Regions from separate parts of the Pseudovibrio sp. Ad46 genome, predicted to be linked through region 3. Evidence: predicted binding sites of a transcription regulator. Region 3 holds the regulator's gene; each other region holds the start of a gene.
What was found. Region 3 encodes LexA, which represses DNA repair genes until DNA is damaged. Its sites were predicted from a motif close to TGTTCNNNNTGTGTTCNG; they were not measured.
Positions count from the first base shown of each region.

Region 1: PsAD46_RS23665 (UvrD-helicase domain-containing protein) is a predicted target of LexA. The motif match lies at 1,511-1,528, and genes of this name have one in related genera.
Region 2: parE (DNA topoisomerase IV subunit B) is a predicted target of LexA. The motif match lies at 2,143-2,160, and genes of this name have one in related genera.

Region 1 covers NZ_LMCG01000080.1:57,283-62,651, reverse strand. Annotated here, with positions in the region: gene PsAD46_RS23675 (hypothetical protein) at 1-510, opposite strand, end outside; gene PsAD46_RS23670 (DUF4142 domain-containing protein) at 727-1,224, opposite strand; gene PsAD46_RS23665 (UvrD-helicase domain-containing protein) at 1,596-4,034, shown strand; gene PsAD46_RS23660 (sodium:proton antiporter) at 4,109-5,369, shown strand, end outside.
Region 2 covers NZ_LMCG01000050.1:395,280-400,648, forward strand. Annotated here, with positions in the region: gene parE (DNA topoisomerase IV subunit B) at 1-2,057, opposite strand, end outside; gene PsAD46_RS16215 (tetratricopeptide repeat protein) at 2,651-3,547, shown strand; tRNA gene PsAD46_RS16220 (tRNA-Pro) at 3,938-4,014, shown strand; tRNA gene PsAD46_RS16225 (tRNA-Pro) at 4,036-4,112, shown strand; tRNA gene PsAD46_RS16230 (tRNA-Pro) at 4,135-4,211, shown strand; gene PsAD46_RS16235 (inorganic phosphate transporter) at 4,566-5,369, opposite strand, start outside.
Region 3 covers NZ_LMCG01000071.1:59,268-64,636, reverse strand. Annotated here, with positions in the region: gene PsAD46_RS18800 (ComEC/Rec2 family competence protein) at 1-1,751, shown strand, start outside; gene lexA (transcriptional repressor LexA) at 1,647-2,369, opposite strand; gene glp (gephyrin-like molybdotransferase Glp) at 2,619-3,833, opposite strand; gene moaC (cyclic pyranopterin monophosphate synthase MoaC) at 3,830-4,333, opposite strand; gene trpC (indole-3-glycerol phosphate synthase TrpC) at 4,391-5,182, opposite strand; gene trpD (anthranilate phosphoribosyltransferase) at 5,196-5,369, opposite strand, start outside.

The DNA of each region.
Region 1 (5,369 bases), on a different contig from region 3:
GGTTTTCTCGATCTGCTTTTTCAGTGGGTCGTAGTCTGCTTCAGCTTTTTCAAGTGCTTTCAGAGCACTGTCGTATTCCTGGATCTTCTTTTTGACTGCAGGCTGGAGCTTGAGCAGCTTTTTGAGCTCTTTCGCTGTATCGCGATAGTTGGGATCAGTTTTGGGGTCTTTTTCCTGCTGCTTCAGCTGGCTTTCGAGCACTTTGAGCATTTTGTGTTTTGTCGAGATATCCTCTTCCAGTGACTTTGAGGCCTGAACAAAACGGAAGGTTCTTGCTTTCTCTTTTTCAAGTGCGGCAATGTTCGTTCTGGCTTTCTTCATATCCGGTGCGTCTTCAACATGATTGTCGTAGGTCAGTCGGATGGCTGCCTTGCCCTGGAAAATGAGTTTGTCGAAGCTTGCAGTGTCCGTCGCGTGGATGTTCATCCGACGTCTGATTTCAGCCCAGATGCTTGTGCGGTTTTTATAGAAATCATCGTAGTTCTTATATCTGCAAATGACCTTCGGCATATCTCAAGCTCCATTCCAGTTGCGGTCAGATGTTCTCCAGAAGCAACATCCTTGGCTAAGAGAGTGGGCAGGAAATCTTAGCAAGATCTCTCGGGAGACAGCGATAATTGAGCCAAATTTGAAGATGTGATCGTTGGGTTGGCTGAATTTGACAGGAAAACACCAGTGGGGCCGGAGCGCACCACTGGTGTTTTCTGAGATGTTTGAAGGAGTTGCCTAGCCGATTTGCTTGCGGATCTCTGCCAGCATCGCCAGATGGGTATGAATGAAAGCGACCAGAATGGTTGCTGTAGCCACATCCACGTTCACAGGTTTTTTACCGGATTCCGGTGATTGAACCTTCAGCAAGTCCTCATGACCAGTGATTTCAGCGGAGATGTACAGACGGTCAAAGTCCTCACCGTTTTCGGCCTCCAGCTTCTTGTAGATGTCTTCCAGAGCGGCGGGACGCGGGGGAGGTGTGGCGCCTGTGGATTCAATCACTTTTGAGACCGCAGTTTGTTCTTCGCTTTCCAGCTCTGCAAACTGGCGCACCAATGGATTGCTGGCCTTCATTGTCGCCATTTCACTGATGGCAAGTGAAAAGGGGCTGATTGTCAGCGTCTTGTTGGTGTAATCGGTGGAGCCGTGGTGGTTGGCCTGGGCGGAGGAAACCAGAGCAGGTGCTGCCAGTAAAGAGCCGGAGATGCCAATGAGGGCGTTTCGGCGTGTCATGTGTAACTTACCAGTATTCATAGTTTTTCTTTCAGGTTGTTACAGTGTTGTTTGTCTTTCGGAAGTGAAGATATTCCCATTGCTAAGCTGAGTTATTCTCGTTGGCAGGTATACGCATACTTCCTCTTTAAAACACTAAAGGGCCTCCCGGATTTCAAGTAACTCAGAACAAGCTTGATAAAACATCACAGAGCAAAGCTGGCGTGAGGCAAGAGTTACTGAGTGAAGATGCCTTGCCCTACAAAACGATGTGTATCTCTTTGCTGATGCCTCGCTTCTTCAATGTTGTTGCTATATTGTTCCTCGTTAAGTATTGGAGATTCTCCCTCTGATTTGAGAGGGGTATGCGTTCAAAGGATCTAACGAGCTCAATGGCAAACTCTTCTGGCCCACTTCATCGCGGAATACCTGCTCACCCTGCTGATCCTCTGGCTGCACCACAGCCCAAGGCAGGTGGTATCGCAGCGAGGGCCATGGCTGCACGGCAAACCAACGCCCCAGCCTACATGGAAGGATTGAATGCAGAACAACGACTTGCTGTTGAGACGATCAACGGACCAGTGCTCGTTCTTGCAGGTGCTGGCACTGGTAAGACACGTGTTCTGACAACGCGTATTGCACATATTCTGGCAACGGGTCATGCCACTCCGGGGCAGATCCTTTCTGTGACTTTCACCAACAAAGCTGCCCGCGAGATGAAAACGCGCATTGGCGCTTACATTGGTGATGGCGTTGAAGGCATGGCCTGGCTCGGCACGTTCCACGCCATCTGCGTGAAGATTTTGCGCCGCCATGCTGAGCTTGTTGGATTGAAGTCGTCCTTCTCAATTCTGGATACGGACGATCAGGTTCGTTTGATCAAGCAGATCATTCAAGCGGAAGGACTGGACGAAAAACGTTGGACTGCAAAGACATTTGCCGGGCTGCTGGACAGCTGGAAGAACCGCGGGCTTACACCCTCTCAGATTTCAGCTGGTGACGCACAGGCCTTTGCTAATGGCTTGGGGCGCAAGCTTTATGAGACCTATCAGGAACGACTTAAGATCCTGAATGCCTGTGATTTTGGTGATTTGCTGCTGCATTGCATCACGATCTTCAAAGAGCATGATGACGTTCTGAAGAGCTTCCAGCATCGCTTCCGTTACATGCTGGTGGATGAGTATCAGGATACCAACATCGCGCAGTACATGTGGTTGCGTCTGCTGGCGCAGGGCAATCCGAACGTGGCCTGTGTTGGCGATGATGACCAGTCCATTTATGGCTGGCGTGGTGCTGAGGTTGATAACATCCTGAGATTTGAGCAGGATTTCCCGGGTGCTGTTGTGGTTCGTCTTGAGCGGAACTATCGCTCGACCAGTCACATCCTATCTGCGGCTTCTCATCTGATTGCGCACAATCAGGGCCGTCTTGGTAAAACCCTTTTCACTGACCAGATGGGTTCTGACGAAGAAGAGAAGGTGCAGGTTACCTCGGCCTGGGATTCTCAAGAGGAAGCCCGCTCCATTGGTGATGAGATTGAAGCCCTTCAAAACCATGGGCATTCTCTGAATGAAATGGCCATTTTGGTGCGTGCGTCCTTCCAGATGCGCGAGTTTGAAGACCGGTTCGTTACGCTCGGTTTGAACTATCGTGTCATTGGAGGCCCGCGCTTTTATGAGCGTATGGAGATCCGCGATGCATTGGCTTATTTCCGTTGTGTGATGCAGACGTCAGACGATCTGGCTTTTGAGCGTATCGTGAATACGCCGAAGCGCGGGCTTGGTGAAGCGACGCTGAAGATTGTGCATGCTTATGCGCGAGAACGCGCTATTCCGCTGATGATCGCTGCGGAAGAGTTGGTGCAGACCAATGAGCTGCGTCCGAAAGCTCGTGCTGCGCTCGCGGATGTTCTTGGCATGTTGGAGAACTGGCGTAATCAGGTTGAGACCATGAGCCATACGGAGCTGGCGGAGATCATTCTTGATGAGAGTGGTTACACCCAGATGTGGCGTCAGGATCGGTCGGCTGAAGCGCCGGGGCGTTTGGACAACCTGAAAGAACTTATCCGCTCGATGGAAGAGTTTGAGAGCATGGCTGGGTTCCTTGAGCACATCTCGCTGGTGATGGATAAAGACAGCGATGCGGAAGAGGATGCGGTCTCGATTATGACGCTCCATTCTGCAAAAGGCCTTGAATTTGATAGTGTTTTTCTTCCCGGTTGGGAAGAGGGTGTGTTCCCGAACCAGCGGGCATTGGATGAAACCGGACAAGCTGGTCTGGAAGAGGAACGGCGCCTTGCCTATGTGGGTCTTACCCGTGGCCGCAAGCGTGTGAAAGTGTGGTTTACCTCTAACCGCCGCATTCATGGCTCGTGGCAGTCCTGCATTCCTTCGCGGTTTCTTGATGAGCTACCTGCAGATAGTGTTGAGGTTGTTGAGGCCTCCAGCTCTTACGGTGGGTATGGTCTGAATAGTGCTGGTGGTGGTTATGGCGCCAGCCGGTTTGACAACAGTGATCCCTTCCAGAGCAAGTACTCTACGCCGGGTTGGCAGCGGGCGCGTAAGGCGCAGGCGTCTGGTCAGCAGTATGGCAAAATGCATGGCGGGAACCAGAGCCGCCGTGCCAAGAAAGCTGGTCCGATGACTATTGAAGGAGAGCTGGTTGCCAAGAGCGTTAATGAAGCAGGAAGCGATTTTGCGATTGGTGAGCGGATTTTCCATATGAAGTTTGGTTATGGATTAATCGACGACATCGAGGGGAACAAGCTCACCGTCGACTTTGAAAAAGCTGGCCAAAAGAAAGTGCTCGATAGCTTTGTTGAGCGGGCATAAGCTGCAACGCAAGCGTTAATTACCTTTAGGGTAGATTGTGCTATCTCTCTTCTAAGTTGTGTTGGGAGGTGGCAATGAATGAGGTGGTTCTCGCGCTTGCAATGATTGGTGTGGCGGGCGTTGGTGCACAATGGCTTGCCTGGCGATGGTCTTTGCCTGCGATCGTTCTTCTGCTTGTTGCTGGCTTTCTCATTGGTCCTGCCACGGGTGTTCTCAGCCCAACTGCGTTGTTCGGTGATTTATTGCGTCCAACTGTTGCGCTTGGTGTTGCCGTTATTCTGTTTGAAGGCGGTCTTTCTCTTAACTTTCAACGTATTGGCGGTGTTGAGAAGGCGGTTTGGCGGCTCGTTCTTTTGGGCGCTTTTATCGCGTTTTTGTTGGGCGCATTGAATGCCCACTATATCGCAGAGCTGAGCTGGCCTTCGGCGCTGGTGTTTGCTGCAATTCTGATTGTTACCGGTCCTACTGTTATTATTCCCCTTCTGCGTCAGGCGCGGTTAGAGCGACGGGTGAGTTCGCTGCTGCGCTGGGAAGCAATTCTTGCTGATCCACTTGGTGCGCTGCTCGCGGTGTTTATGTTTGAAGGGTATCTGGTTTATCACGGCGACCATGGTTTCTGGGTCCTGGCGATCCGGGCTGTGGCTGGGCTGCTAATTGGCGGTGTTGGTGGCTGGGCGCTGGGGCGTGGATTGATCTGGCTGTTTGTTGGTGGTCGCGTTCCTGAATTTCTCAAAGTACCGCTGATTTTTGTGAGTGTGATGGGCGCTTATGCGCTTTCTGATCTGGTGCTGGAGGAATCCGGTCTGCTGACGGTGACGGTTCTTGGGCTGGTGCTTGGTAACTCTCGTCTTGCCAGTCTTGAAGAGCTGAAACGGTTTAAGGAAGCCGTCACGATCATTCTGGTGTCTTCGGTATTCATTGTTTTGACGGCTTCAGTTCAGCTCGGCAGTCTTGCGGAGTTTGGGTTGGAGGATTTGGCATTTATTCTGGTGCTGTTGTTTGTGATCCGGCCTATTTCGGTTTGGGTTGGAACCATTGGTGCTCACTTGAGCTGGAAAGAACGTTTGCTGGTTGGGTGGATTGCGCCACGCGGTATTGTGGCTGTCGCGGTTTCTGGCTTGTTTGCAAGGTCGCTTGTTGAACATGGGGCTCCTGATGGAGAGCGGTTGGCGGTTTTGTCGTTTGCCGTTGTGGTTGCAACTGTTTTTGCGCACGGGTTTTCGCTTGGGCCGTTTGCGCGGTGGCTCGGGCTTTCCAGTCATTCCGGGCCGGGTTTGCTGATTGTTGGGGCGAGCCGGTTTAGCGTGGCGCTTGCGACCAAGCTGAAAACGCTGG
Region 2 (5,369 bases), on a different contig from region 3:
TCCTGAATAAAGTTGAAGCGCGCCTCAGGTTTATTGCCCATCAGCTGCTCAACCGCATTGCGGGTTTCACTCACTTCATCCTCGCCAACAACCACTTTAAGCAGCGTCCGACGCTTCGGATCCATGGTGGTTTCCTTCAGCTGAGCAGGCAACATCTCACCAAGGCCCTTAAAGCGGCCAATTTCGATCTTGCCATTTTTCTTGAAGCTGGTTTTCAAAAGCTGCTCACGATGTTCGTCATCCCGGGCATAAAGCGTCTTACCACCCTGACTGATCCGGTACAGCGGAGGAACAGCAAGGTAGAGGTGACCGTTATTGACTAGATCCGGCATCTCTTTATAGAAGAATGTGATGAGAAGGGCTGCGATATGCGCCCCATCAACGTCCGCATCAGTCATGATGACAATGCGCTCATAGCGCAGATCTTTGTCATCGTAGTTAGATCGCGTCCCACACCCAAGTGCCTGAATGAGATCTGACAGCAATTGGTTTGCGACCAGCTTGTCCCGGCCAGCGTTCGCAACGTTCAGGATCTTACCACGCAATGGCAAAACGGCTTGTGTTGCACGATTACGAGCCTGTTTCGCTGAACCACCCGCGGAATCACCCTCCACGATAAACAGTTCAGTGCCATCAGATTTGCTTGTAGAGCAATCTGCGAGCTTGCCGGGCAGACGAAGGCGACGAACTGCAGTTTTACGCGCGACGTCCTTCTCCTGGCGACGCTTCAAGCGCTCTTCAGCACGATCAACCACCCACTCAAGCAGTTTGTTTGCCTGATTAGGAGAAGCGGTCAGCCAGTGGTCAAACGCATCGCGGACAGCATTTTCAGCGATGCGAGTTGCTTCATTTGTGGCCAGCTTGTCTTTTGTCTGACCAACAAACTCGGGCTCGCGCACGAACACGGAAAGCATACCAGCTGCTGACGTTAAAACGTCGTCACCCGTAATAATGGAAGCCTTCTTGTTGCCAATCAGCTCGCCATACGCCTTCAGACCGCGGAGCAGGGCATAGCGCAGGCCCGTTTCATGCGTCCCACCTTCTGGTGTTGGAACAGTGTTACAATAAGAGTTGACGAACCCGTCGCCAGCAAACCAGGCAACAGCCCATTCAACTGAGCCATGCTTACCTGTCGCCTGTGTGCGGCCTGCAAAAACTTCGTCAGTAACACGGCGCTCTTTACCAAGAGCCTCTTCCAGGTAATCCTTCAGGCCGCCAGGGAAATGGAAAGTCGCAGTCTCAGGCACTCCATTGGCTTCATCAGCAAGAGCCTTGGCACAGCGCCAACGAATCTCCACACCGCCAAACAGGTAGGCCTTAGAACGCGCCATCTTCATCAAACGGGCAGGTTTAAACTTGAGCGTCTTGCCGAATATTTCCGCATCCGGCTTAAACCGCACCATGGTGCCACGGCGGTTGTGAACATCACCAACCAGCTCAAGGCCGCCATCAGCAAGGCCACGACGGAACGTCTGGCGATACAGCTTGCGGTTACGCGCAACCTCAACAACCAGCTCCTCAGAAAGCGCGTTGACAACGGAAATCCCCACACCATGCAGACCACCAGAGGTCTCATAGACTTTACTGTCAAACTTACCGCCGGCATGCAGGGTCGTCATAATGACTTCCAGCGCGGACTTGTCTTTATATTTAGGATGCGGATCAATCGGGATACCGCGGCCATTATCAGTAATGGTCAGGTAGCCATCATCGCCCAGAGAGACATCAATCCAGCTGGCGTGGCCTGCAACGGCCTCATCCATGGAGTTGTCAATCACTTCAGCGAACAGGTGGTGCAGCGCCTTTTCATCCGTGCCGCCAATATACATTCCCGGGCGGCGACGCACAGGCTCCAGACCTTCAAGCACTTCAATGTCAGCTGCTGTGTAATCACCCTCAGCGCCGATAGGAGCGGCCTTGCCTGCGGATGATGGCTTTGCAGGTGAGGACGGTGCGCTTGCGGCTGGTGCTTGTTTCTTCTCAGTGCTGCCAGAAGAGGATGTCAGCTCATCCATGCTTTTGGTAACATCTGCAAACAGATCATCAGGCGTGCTCATCGTACCTCTTTGGTCTTGCGCTTAAATAGTCTCGAATCAAACGGCAGTCTTGCAGGACTGAGAGAAAAGGGCAAAGATCTGCCGGAGTTCTACTCTTGTTCCTTGTGGGTAAGCGCCAGACATACGCCTTTTCGCTTACCTGAATGTGCCGAACCCCACCAAAAGCGGGCATCTGATGCCATATGCGCCATTCGCGGCGAAAATACAAATAGCATTTGTGATTGCCCCAAGGCCTGTGATCAAAACTTTACACCGGACATACACACGGCAGTTACGTCATCTGCTGCAGATTGTTGCGAGCATGCAACAGCATTTTGCGCTGACCCGAATGGTGGAAACTGACACTGGTTCATGAATGGCAAATTGGATAGTTTGCCTTGTCCATGTTTGAGAGATGGTCGAACTGTGTAGGATTTTTGTCAATCAGATAGAAAGCTAGGCATTTGTAAGATCATTTGTGACAATTTGAAGGTATGTCACCTTTGGAAACAAAATTGACATTTTTTCCTTTCATAGCCTGATCACACAGCGACGGTATGAAAAGATAAGAAGTCAGAACCACTGACAAGTAGGCAGTGGTCAAGTGAGGCACTTTGATAAAAGCTCTGTTTAAAGATGAAATGGGAACGCACCACAATGCGTTGACGCGTCTTGTAACAAGCTTGAGCTTCGCCTCGGTTCTTACTCTTCTCGCACTCAACAGTGCACATGCTCTGGATACCAACAAAAGTGCAAGTGCAATGGCTGCCGTCAATCAGATGGCAAATGTCACACCTCAGCAAGCCTTGAGGGAAGGGGCCCGCGCTTACTATTCCGGTGAAAAAGACAAGGCACTCTCTCCACTTCGCTACGCTGCTGAAAACGGACAGGCTATGGCAGCCTGGAAGCTCGGCAGGATGTACGCGCAAGGAGACGGTGTGCCAGAAGATGATCTTCAGGCGTTCCAGTATTTTTCCCAGGTCGTGCGCGAATATTCTTCCGATGGCCCCAAAGCACGCTCAGCCCCATTTGTCGCAAGCGCTCTTGTTGAACTGGGCCGCTACTTCCTGACAGGTATTGGCGACAGCCCGGTTAAACAGAACACGCACAAAGCACGTGAGGTGTTCACCTACGCTGCCTCCTACTTTGGCGATGCGGATGCGCAGTACAATCTCGGCATCATGTATCTCAACGATAAGCTGCCAGATTATGACCGCCGATTGGCTGCACGTTGGTTGAAGCTCGCAGCCGTAAAAGGCCATGTCGGAGCGCAGGCCAAATTTGGTGAACTGCTGTACTTTACAGAAGAACTGACAACCGCACGCATGACAGGCCTCAAATGGATGACCCTGGCACGCCGGCAAGTGGTTGGCGGTGATAATGATGCATGGATCGTCTCTCTCCACGAGAAGGCATTTTCTCTCGCCTCAGAAAAAGAGCGTCGCAATTCTGCTGAATGGGCAGATGCATGGCTGGTTAAGCGCGGCCACGTGATTGCTTCAAGCAACTAATCCACTCTCTTCTGATTTTCTTTTAAAATATGACTTGACCACTCAGGTTATTTCTGCGATTTAAAACATGAGTTCAATATTCAAGTTTTGTTATTGACCTCTGTTTGGCGATTGTAGACCCCGATTGCGGGTCTCTGGAATGTACTTGGGGTGAGCCTTTTGCGCTCACCCTCTTTTTTTGCCTGCATGTCGCAGAAAAGCTAAAATTTTCACAGTCTTCACGCACATTGTTTAAGCCTCTGAAATTTCAGTCTTTTCAACAGCAGGATGCAGTTTTTGAAATTTTCTCGCATGATTTGGGAAAAACTATAAAACACGCTTGCCAAGCTTTAAAACTCTGCCTATATACCTGCCTCAACAAGACGCCGCGGGGCGTCACGTTGATGAGATCGGAGCATAGCGCAGCCTGGTAGCGCATCTGGTTTGGGACCAGAGGGTCGCAGGTTCGAATCCTGCTGCTCCGACCATTCATCAACACGAAGATAGATCGGAGCATAGCGCAGCCTGGTAGCGCATCTGGTTTGGGACCAGAGGGTCGCAGGTTCGAATCCTGCTGCTCCGACCATCTATCGACCCGAAGATTAGTTCGGAGCATAGCGCAGCCTGGTAGCGCATCTGGTTTGGGACCAGAGGGTCGCAGGTTCGAATCCTGCTGCTCCGACCATCTTCCCTTCTTCTTCCCCTAAATTTCATAATTTAAGTAGTCAGCATCGCAGCCTTTTATGCTTTTGTGCCCTCAAATCTGCACAAAGTAGCGCTCCATTTGCATCTACTGTCGCACGTCTCATTCAGCAGCACCGCTCTTTGATTAAAACGAGCAAGGAAGGTTGCTGACAGCGCTCCTCATTCAATCTCGACATAGGCCACCCTAAGTGCAAGCTAGCGCTCTACGACCCCTTTAAAATGCTCTACTGAGACGCTGCAATCCTCACCATAAAACTACAGCCAATGCGCACATAGAAAAAGCCCGAAGGCGAGGGCCTCCGGGCTTCTTAAATCGTACAACTGTGAAACCTGCTTAGAACACGAAGAGATCCAGCACGTAGAACAGAGCGGCTGACAGGATTGCGGCCAAGGGAACCGTAATTACCCAAGCCGCAATGATGGTCATGAAGTGCGAGCGACGCACCAGCATGCGGCGCTTTTCGTCTTCTTTCACAGTGTTTTGCTTATAGCTTTCCATGCCGGTGCTTTCTTTCACGAAAGCAATACGACGCTTGGACTTCATTGTGTACCACTCACGGAAGAAGCCAACGCCGAAGATTGCGCCAACGGCAATGTGAGTAGAGCTCACCGGTAGTCCCAGCCAGCTCGCGAAGATCACTGTGATCGCAGCAGAAAGGGAGACGCAGTAAGCGCGCATCGGGTTCAGCTTAGTAATCTTCTCTCCGACCATACGGATCAGCTTAGGACCAAACAGCATCAGACCGAAAGAAATACCAAACGCACCGATCAGCATAACCCAGAGAGGAATTGTCACAGCTTTCGCAATGCCACCTTCCTGAACGGTGTGCACGATCGCAGCAAGAGGACCAATCGCATTCGCAACATCGTTCGCACCGTGGGCGAAGGAAAGAAGCGCTGCGGAGAAAATCAAAGGCCAGCGGAACAGGATACGCAGGGACTGGTTCCGGTTTTCCATACCTTCAGACTGCTTGCGGATTAACGGACGACAAATAGCCAGTGCAGCAACAAAGGCAATTGCGCCAAGCAGCAGAGCGACCTCAATGTCGATCTTTACGATCTTCTTCAGGCCCTTCATTGCCAGATAAGTAGCAAACGCAGCGGCCATAATCGCGATCAACAGCGGCACCCAGCGACG
Region 3 (5,369 bases):
CCGGTGGGTATGACTTTGCCCGAACTGCGTTTTTCAGTGGGATTGGTGCGGTCGGCTATGCGCTTTCCAAACCGGTTGTTGTGGCACAGGTAGAGGGCACAAGTTTTCTGCAAGGGATAGAGCGTGTGCGCAGTGGGATAGCACAGCGGATCCGGCGGGTGTTGGATAACAGCCCGGAAAGTGCGTTTGCTGTTGCACTTCTGGTGGGCAAGCGAGACTATCTTGCCACCGCTGACAAGGATGCCTTGCGCAATGCAGGGCTTGCTCATGTGCTCGCTATCTCCGGCATGCATATGGGACTTGTGACCTCTCTGGTCTTCCTTGGTGCCCGCCTGATCCTATCCCTCAGCCAGTCGCTTGCGCTGAAAGGACATATTCACGTTTATGCCAGCGTGGCAGCACTGATTGCGGCGATTGTTTATCTTGGTTTGTCAGGAGCTTCTGTGGCAACGCAGCGGGCTTTTTTGATGGCGGCGATGATTTTATGCGCGGGTCTGCTTGGTCGGCGGGCCTTCAGTCTGCGTGGTCTGGCGCTGGCTTGCCTTGTGCTTTTAAGCCTGAGGCCGGAGGAGGTTCTGGCTCCCGGGTTTCAGATGTCCTTCATTGCAGTGCTCGCCTTGCTCTCAGCCTATATGCTTGGGAAGGATTGGTTGCTCGGTAATCGAGATAGTTCGCGAAGACGGAATACCTCATGGTTTCATAGGATTAGTCGTGTAATCTTAAAGTGGATTCTAGCTTGTGCGTTGACCTCGTTGATTGCAGGTGCTGCCACGGGGCCAGTTGCGGCGATGCATTTTGAGCAGGTTGCGCCTTATGGAGTTCTGGGGAATATTCTTGCTATGCCATTGGTGACTTTTGTGGTTATGCCCCTTGGGTTATTGAGTCTGTTGGCGATCCCGTTTGGTGCGGATGCGTTCTTTCTGCAAGGGATGGAGGCTGGGTTGGCGCTGGTGCTGAAAGCTGCTTACTGGGTGAGCTCACTCAGTGAGGGGCTGACCAGTCTCGGGGTTTCCAGTGCTCCAGGGTATCTGCTCGTGATCCTAGCGATTGTCGTACTGTGTGTGATGCCGCTGCGCCTGAAATGGCTTTCACTTCCGGCATTTACGGTGAGTGTCCTGATGTTTGCCGGTGGCAAGGCGCCTGATCTGATGATTGCGGATGCGGGCAAGCACATTGCTTATTATGGGCAGGATGGTGCGTTTCGACTGACGTCCTCACGTATGTCGTTTGCTGCTGACAGCCTGTTGCGCGCTGGTGGAGTTTCGGCGGGTTCGTTCAAGCAACACAAGGTGAGGGCTTCAGATCGGTCCTGTGATGATCGCGGCTGTGTGATTGAGATATTCCCTCAGCAGCCTGCAGAGGGAGGGAGGATAAGCTCTGCGCCGATCCTGTTGGCACAGTCCAAAGTGGCTGATGTTTTGGAGGCTGACTGCCATCTTGCCACCATCGTCATCACGCAGGTTCAGGCGCCTCCGGCTTGCCGGGCTGAGCTGGTTATTGACCAGAAGGTTTTCGGAGAGCGCGGTTCAGCTTACATCTGGCTTTCTGTTGGTGCTGAGGGCGGGGAAAGAATAAAAAAAGTGCGCTGGGCATATGATGCTCAGCGCAGGCCTTGGAATCCGAAATTGCCTCAGGCAACCAATGATTTAATAGCGGCGGAAGAGCGCAATCATCTTGCCTTGCACGTGGACGCGGCCCGGGCCGAAGATGCGAGTTTCGTAGGCGGGGTTGGCCGCTTCCAGCGCGACTGAGGCGCCTTTTTTGCGCAGGCGCTTCAAGGTTGCTTCTTCTTCATCAATCAGCGCCACAACAATCTCGCCGTTATCAGCCGTGTCACCACGTTTGATCAACACGGTATCTCCATCGAAGATACCGGCATCGATCATGGAATCGCCTTTGACTTCCAGCGCATAATGCTCGCCGCGACCCATCAGATCAGCAGGCATTGCGATGGTATGGCTTTGTGTCTGGATTGCTTCGATTGGGACGCCTGCAGCAATGCGGCCCATGACCGGGATTTCCAGCGTTGGCACTTCGTCTGGTGATGTGGCGCGTGGAGGTGGCGGCGTTGCTACTTTCTTGCTCAGGGAGCCCTCAATCACCTCAGGTGCAAAGCCTTTTTCCTTGGCGGCAGGCTTCAGGCCCGGAGAAATGGAGTCTGGCAGTTTGAGGATTTCAAGTGCACGAGCTCTGTTCGGCAAGCGGCGAATGAAGCCGCGCTCTTCCAGAGCTGTGATCAGCCGGTGAATGCCGGATTTGGAACGGAGGTCCAGCGCGTCCTTCATCTCATCGAAGGAGGGCGGAACACCGGCTTCCTTCAAGCGTTGATGGATGAACATCAAAAGCTCGTGTTGCTTCTGTGTAAGCATCTTTTATCCCCGTTCGCTCCTAAGGCGCTGATTGAAAGTGAGCGGCCATTCCTGACCAATCGCGGTTTTGTAATTCCAAGAAGCTGAAAGACTTCAACTTCTGCGATTGGAAGGACAAAACACGAACGTACTCTACCTGTTCTCATTGTGTTCTGCAATGGGTTTGTTGAGGTTAAGCCCTGCTAGAACTGGGGGATTTGGTTTCTGGTGGGTGAGTGGGCAGGGGTTGCCCACTCCTGATGACTGGATTTAGCGTAGCTTGAGCAGCTCCACTTTTTCACCTGCCTTTGCAGCTGGTGCGTGTGGTGGGCGAATGATCAGGGCATCTGCTTTTGTCAGCAAGGCAAGCATGGAAGAGTCCTGTTTGCCAAACGGCGTTGCTATCAGATCTCCGTGTTCATCTGTACTCAGGCTAGCGCGCAGGTAGTCCTGGCGCATATCATTTGCAGGCAAATCAGTTGCCAATGTGGCTTTGGTAACGCCTTGATTTGTCACAGAGACCGTGCGGCCTAGCATCTTATCCAGAAGCGGGCCAAGGAAGAGGAGTGCGCATACAAGGCTGGAGACTGGATTGCCAGGAAGGCCGAGGACTTTCATGGGGCCAAGGGCTCCGGCCATGAGGGGCTTGCCCGGGCGCATGGCGATGCGCCAGAAGCCTAGCTCCATGCCTTCAGCGCCCAGTACGTCCTGAATGAGATCGTGGTCGCCCACAGAGGCACCGCCGAGTGTCACCAGTACATCGGCTTTTGCTTCAATAGCCTGTTTCACGCGTGCCGTGATTTCCTCAGGCTGGTCTGGTGCAATGCCCAGCATCATTGGCGTTCCGCCACAGTTTCTGACGAATTCTGCGATGCCGACCTGATTGGACGCTATGATTTGATTCGGACCTGGTATCTGACCTGGCTCGACGAGTTCATCACCATTTGCGAGGATCGCAACGACTGGCTTTTTGCGCACTGGCAAGGTTGCGTGGTTCATGGCGCCTGCAAGAGACAATTCACGGAAGCCGAGTGGTGCGCCCGCCTTCAGGAGGGTCTGGCCTTCTTTGAAGTCGAGGCCTGCTGGGCGGATGAACTTACCAATAGAAACGGCTTCCTCGCAAAACAGGTTATCCCCGTCACGGCGAGCGTTTTCCTGCATCAAAATTGCGTCGACGCCTGCTGGAACAGGTGCACCTGTAAAGATGCGCAGAGCTTCTCCGGCTTGCAGCGTGCCATCGAAGTTATGCCCGGCAGCAATTTCTCCAATAACTTTCAAGGCAGTCTCTGGATCGACCGTATCAGCAGCTTTGACGGCATATCCATCCATCGCTGAGGCGGAAAATGGAGGCTGCGTTCGTGTTGCGGCAACATCTTCTGCCAGAATGCGTTTTCCAGCTTCAAGTAGTGGAAGCTGCTCGGTGTTGGTTGGCTTCACATCTTTCAGGAGGCGGTCCAGCGCTTCTTCAATACTGATCAAGCTCATTGGGAGTTATCCTCCTCAGCCAGATAGTGACCGGACTTGCCGCCCTTCTTCTCCAGCAACCGGATTTCACCGATCTCCATAGAACGGTCAACGGCTTTTGCCATGTCGTAAATTGTCAGGCAGGCAACGGAGGCGGCTGTAAGTGCTTCCATCTCGATGCCAGTCTGGCCGGATACCTTTGCGAAGACTTCGATCTCAATTCCCGGCAGTTCAGGATTGGGTGTGAAGTCCACCTGAACCTTGGAAAGCGCCAGAGGATGGCACAACGGGATCAGCTCGTGAGTTCTCTTGGCCGCCATGATGCCAGCAATGCGCGCCGTTGCGAGCACGTCGCCTTTCTTGGCGTTGCCTGAAAGGATCATGTCCAGAGTTTCAGGCTGCATTTTTACCTGACCGCCTGCACGGGCAATGCGTGAGGTAACCTCTTTCTCCGAAATGTCGACCATATGAGCCGCACCGCTGTCATCTAAGTGAGTGAGTTTTGGAGAAAGTTCTGACATTTTCTTGCCTCTGGACACAGTTTGTTCAGGTGTCTGCTTTTGCCAAGCAGTTGATTTTTAGCGTTTAAGCAAAGCTTTGGTTGCGGTTTCCACATCTTCCTGACGCATCAGGCTTTCGCCGATGAGGAAGGTGGAGATGCCGGAGTTTTCCATTCGGGAGAGGTCTTCCGGAGTGAACAGGCCGCTCTCGCCAACGATGATCCGATCTTGCGGGATCAGTGGTGCGAGCCGCTCGCTGGTTTCCAGAGATGTCTCGAAGGTTTTTAAATTGCGATTGTTGATGCCAACAAGCGGAGAGGAGAGCTTCAGTGCGCGTTCCAACTCAGCTTCGTCATGAACTTCGATAAGCGCATCCATGCCCAGTTCAAATGCGGCGTCTTCCAACTCTTTGGCCAGTTGGTCGTCAACAGCTGCCATAATGATCAAAATACAGTCAGCGCCCCATGCACGTGCTTCATGAACCTGATAGGTGTCATAAAGGAAGTCCTTGCGCAGAACAGGCAGAGAGACTTCAGCGCGAGCTGCGACGAGATATTCTGGTTTGCCCTGAAAGGATGGTGTGTCTGTCAATACGGACAAACATGCTGCGCCACCGTTTTCATAGGCTTTGGCGAGTGCGGGCGGGTTGAAGTCAGCACGGATCAACCCTTTGGATGGACTTGCTTTTTTTACCTCTGCAATCAGGGCGTACTCACCGTTCGCATGCTTGGCTTTCAAAGCATCTGCAAAGCCGCGTGTTGGTGTTGCTGCTTTAATCGCCTCATTCAGATCAGCCAATGAAGTTTGCGCTTTAGCAGCAGCAATTTCTTCACGTTTGTAAGCTTCGATTTTCTTAAGGATATCTGACATGGGATCCGTGGTCTTAGAGTTTCATATTGGCAGCTGTTGCAGCGTCGGAGGCTTCAACAAGTTTGTCCAGTCGGGAAAGGGCTGCACCTTGGTCAATCGCCTGCGCAGCCATCTGGACACCCTCAGTGAGGGTGGAGACCTTATCTGCGACGATAAGGGAGGCAGCTGAGTTGAGCAGGACGATATC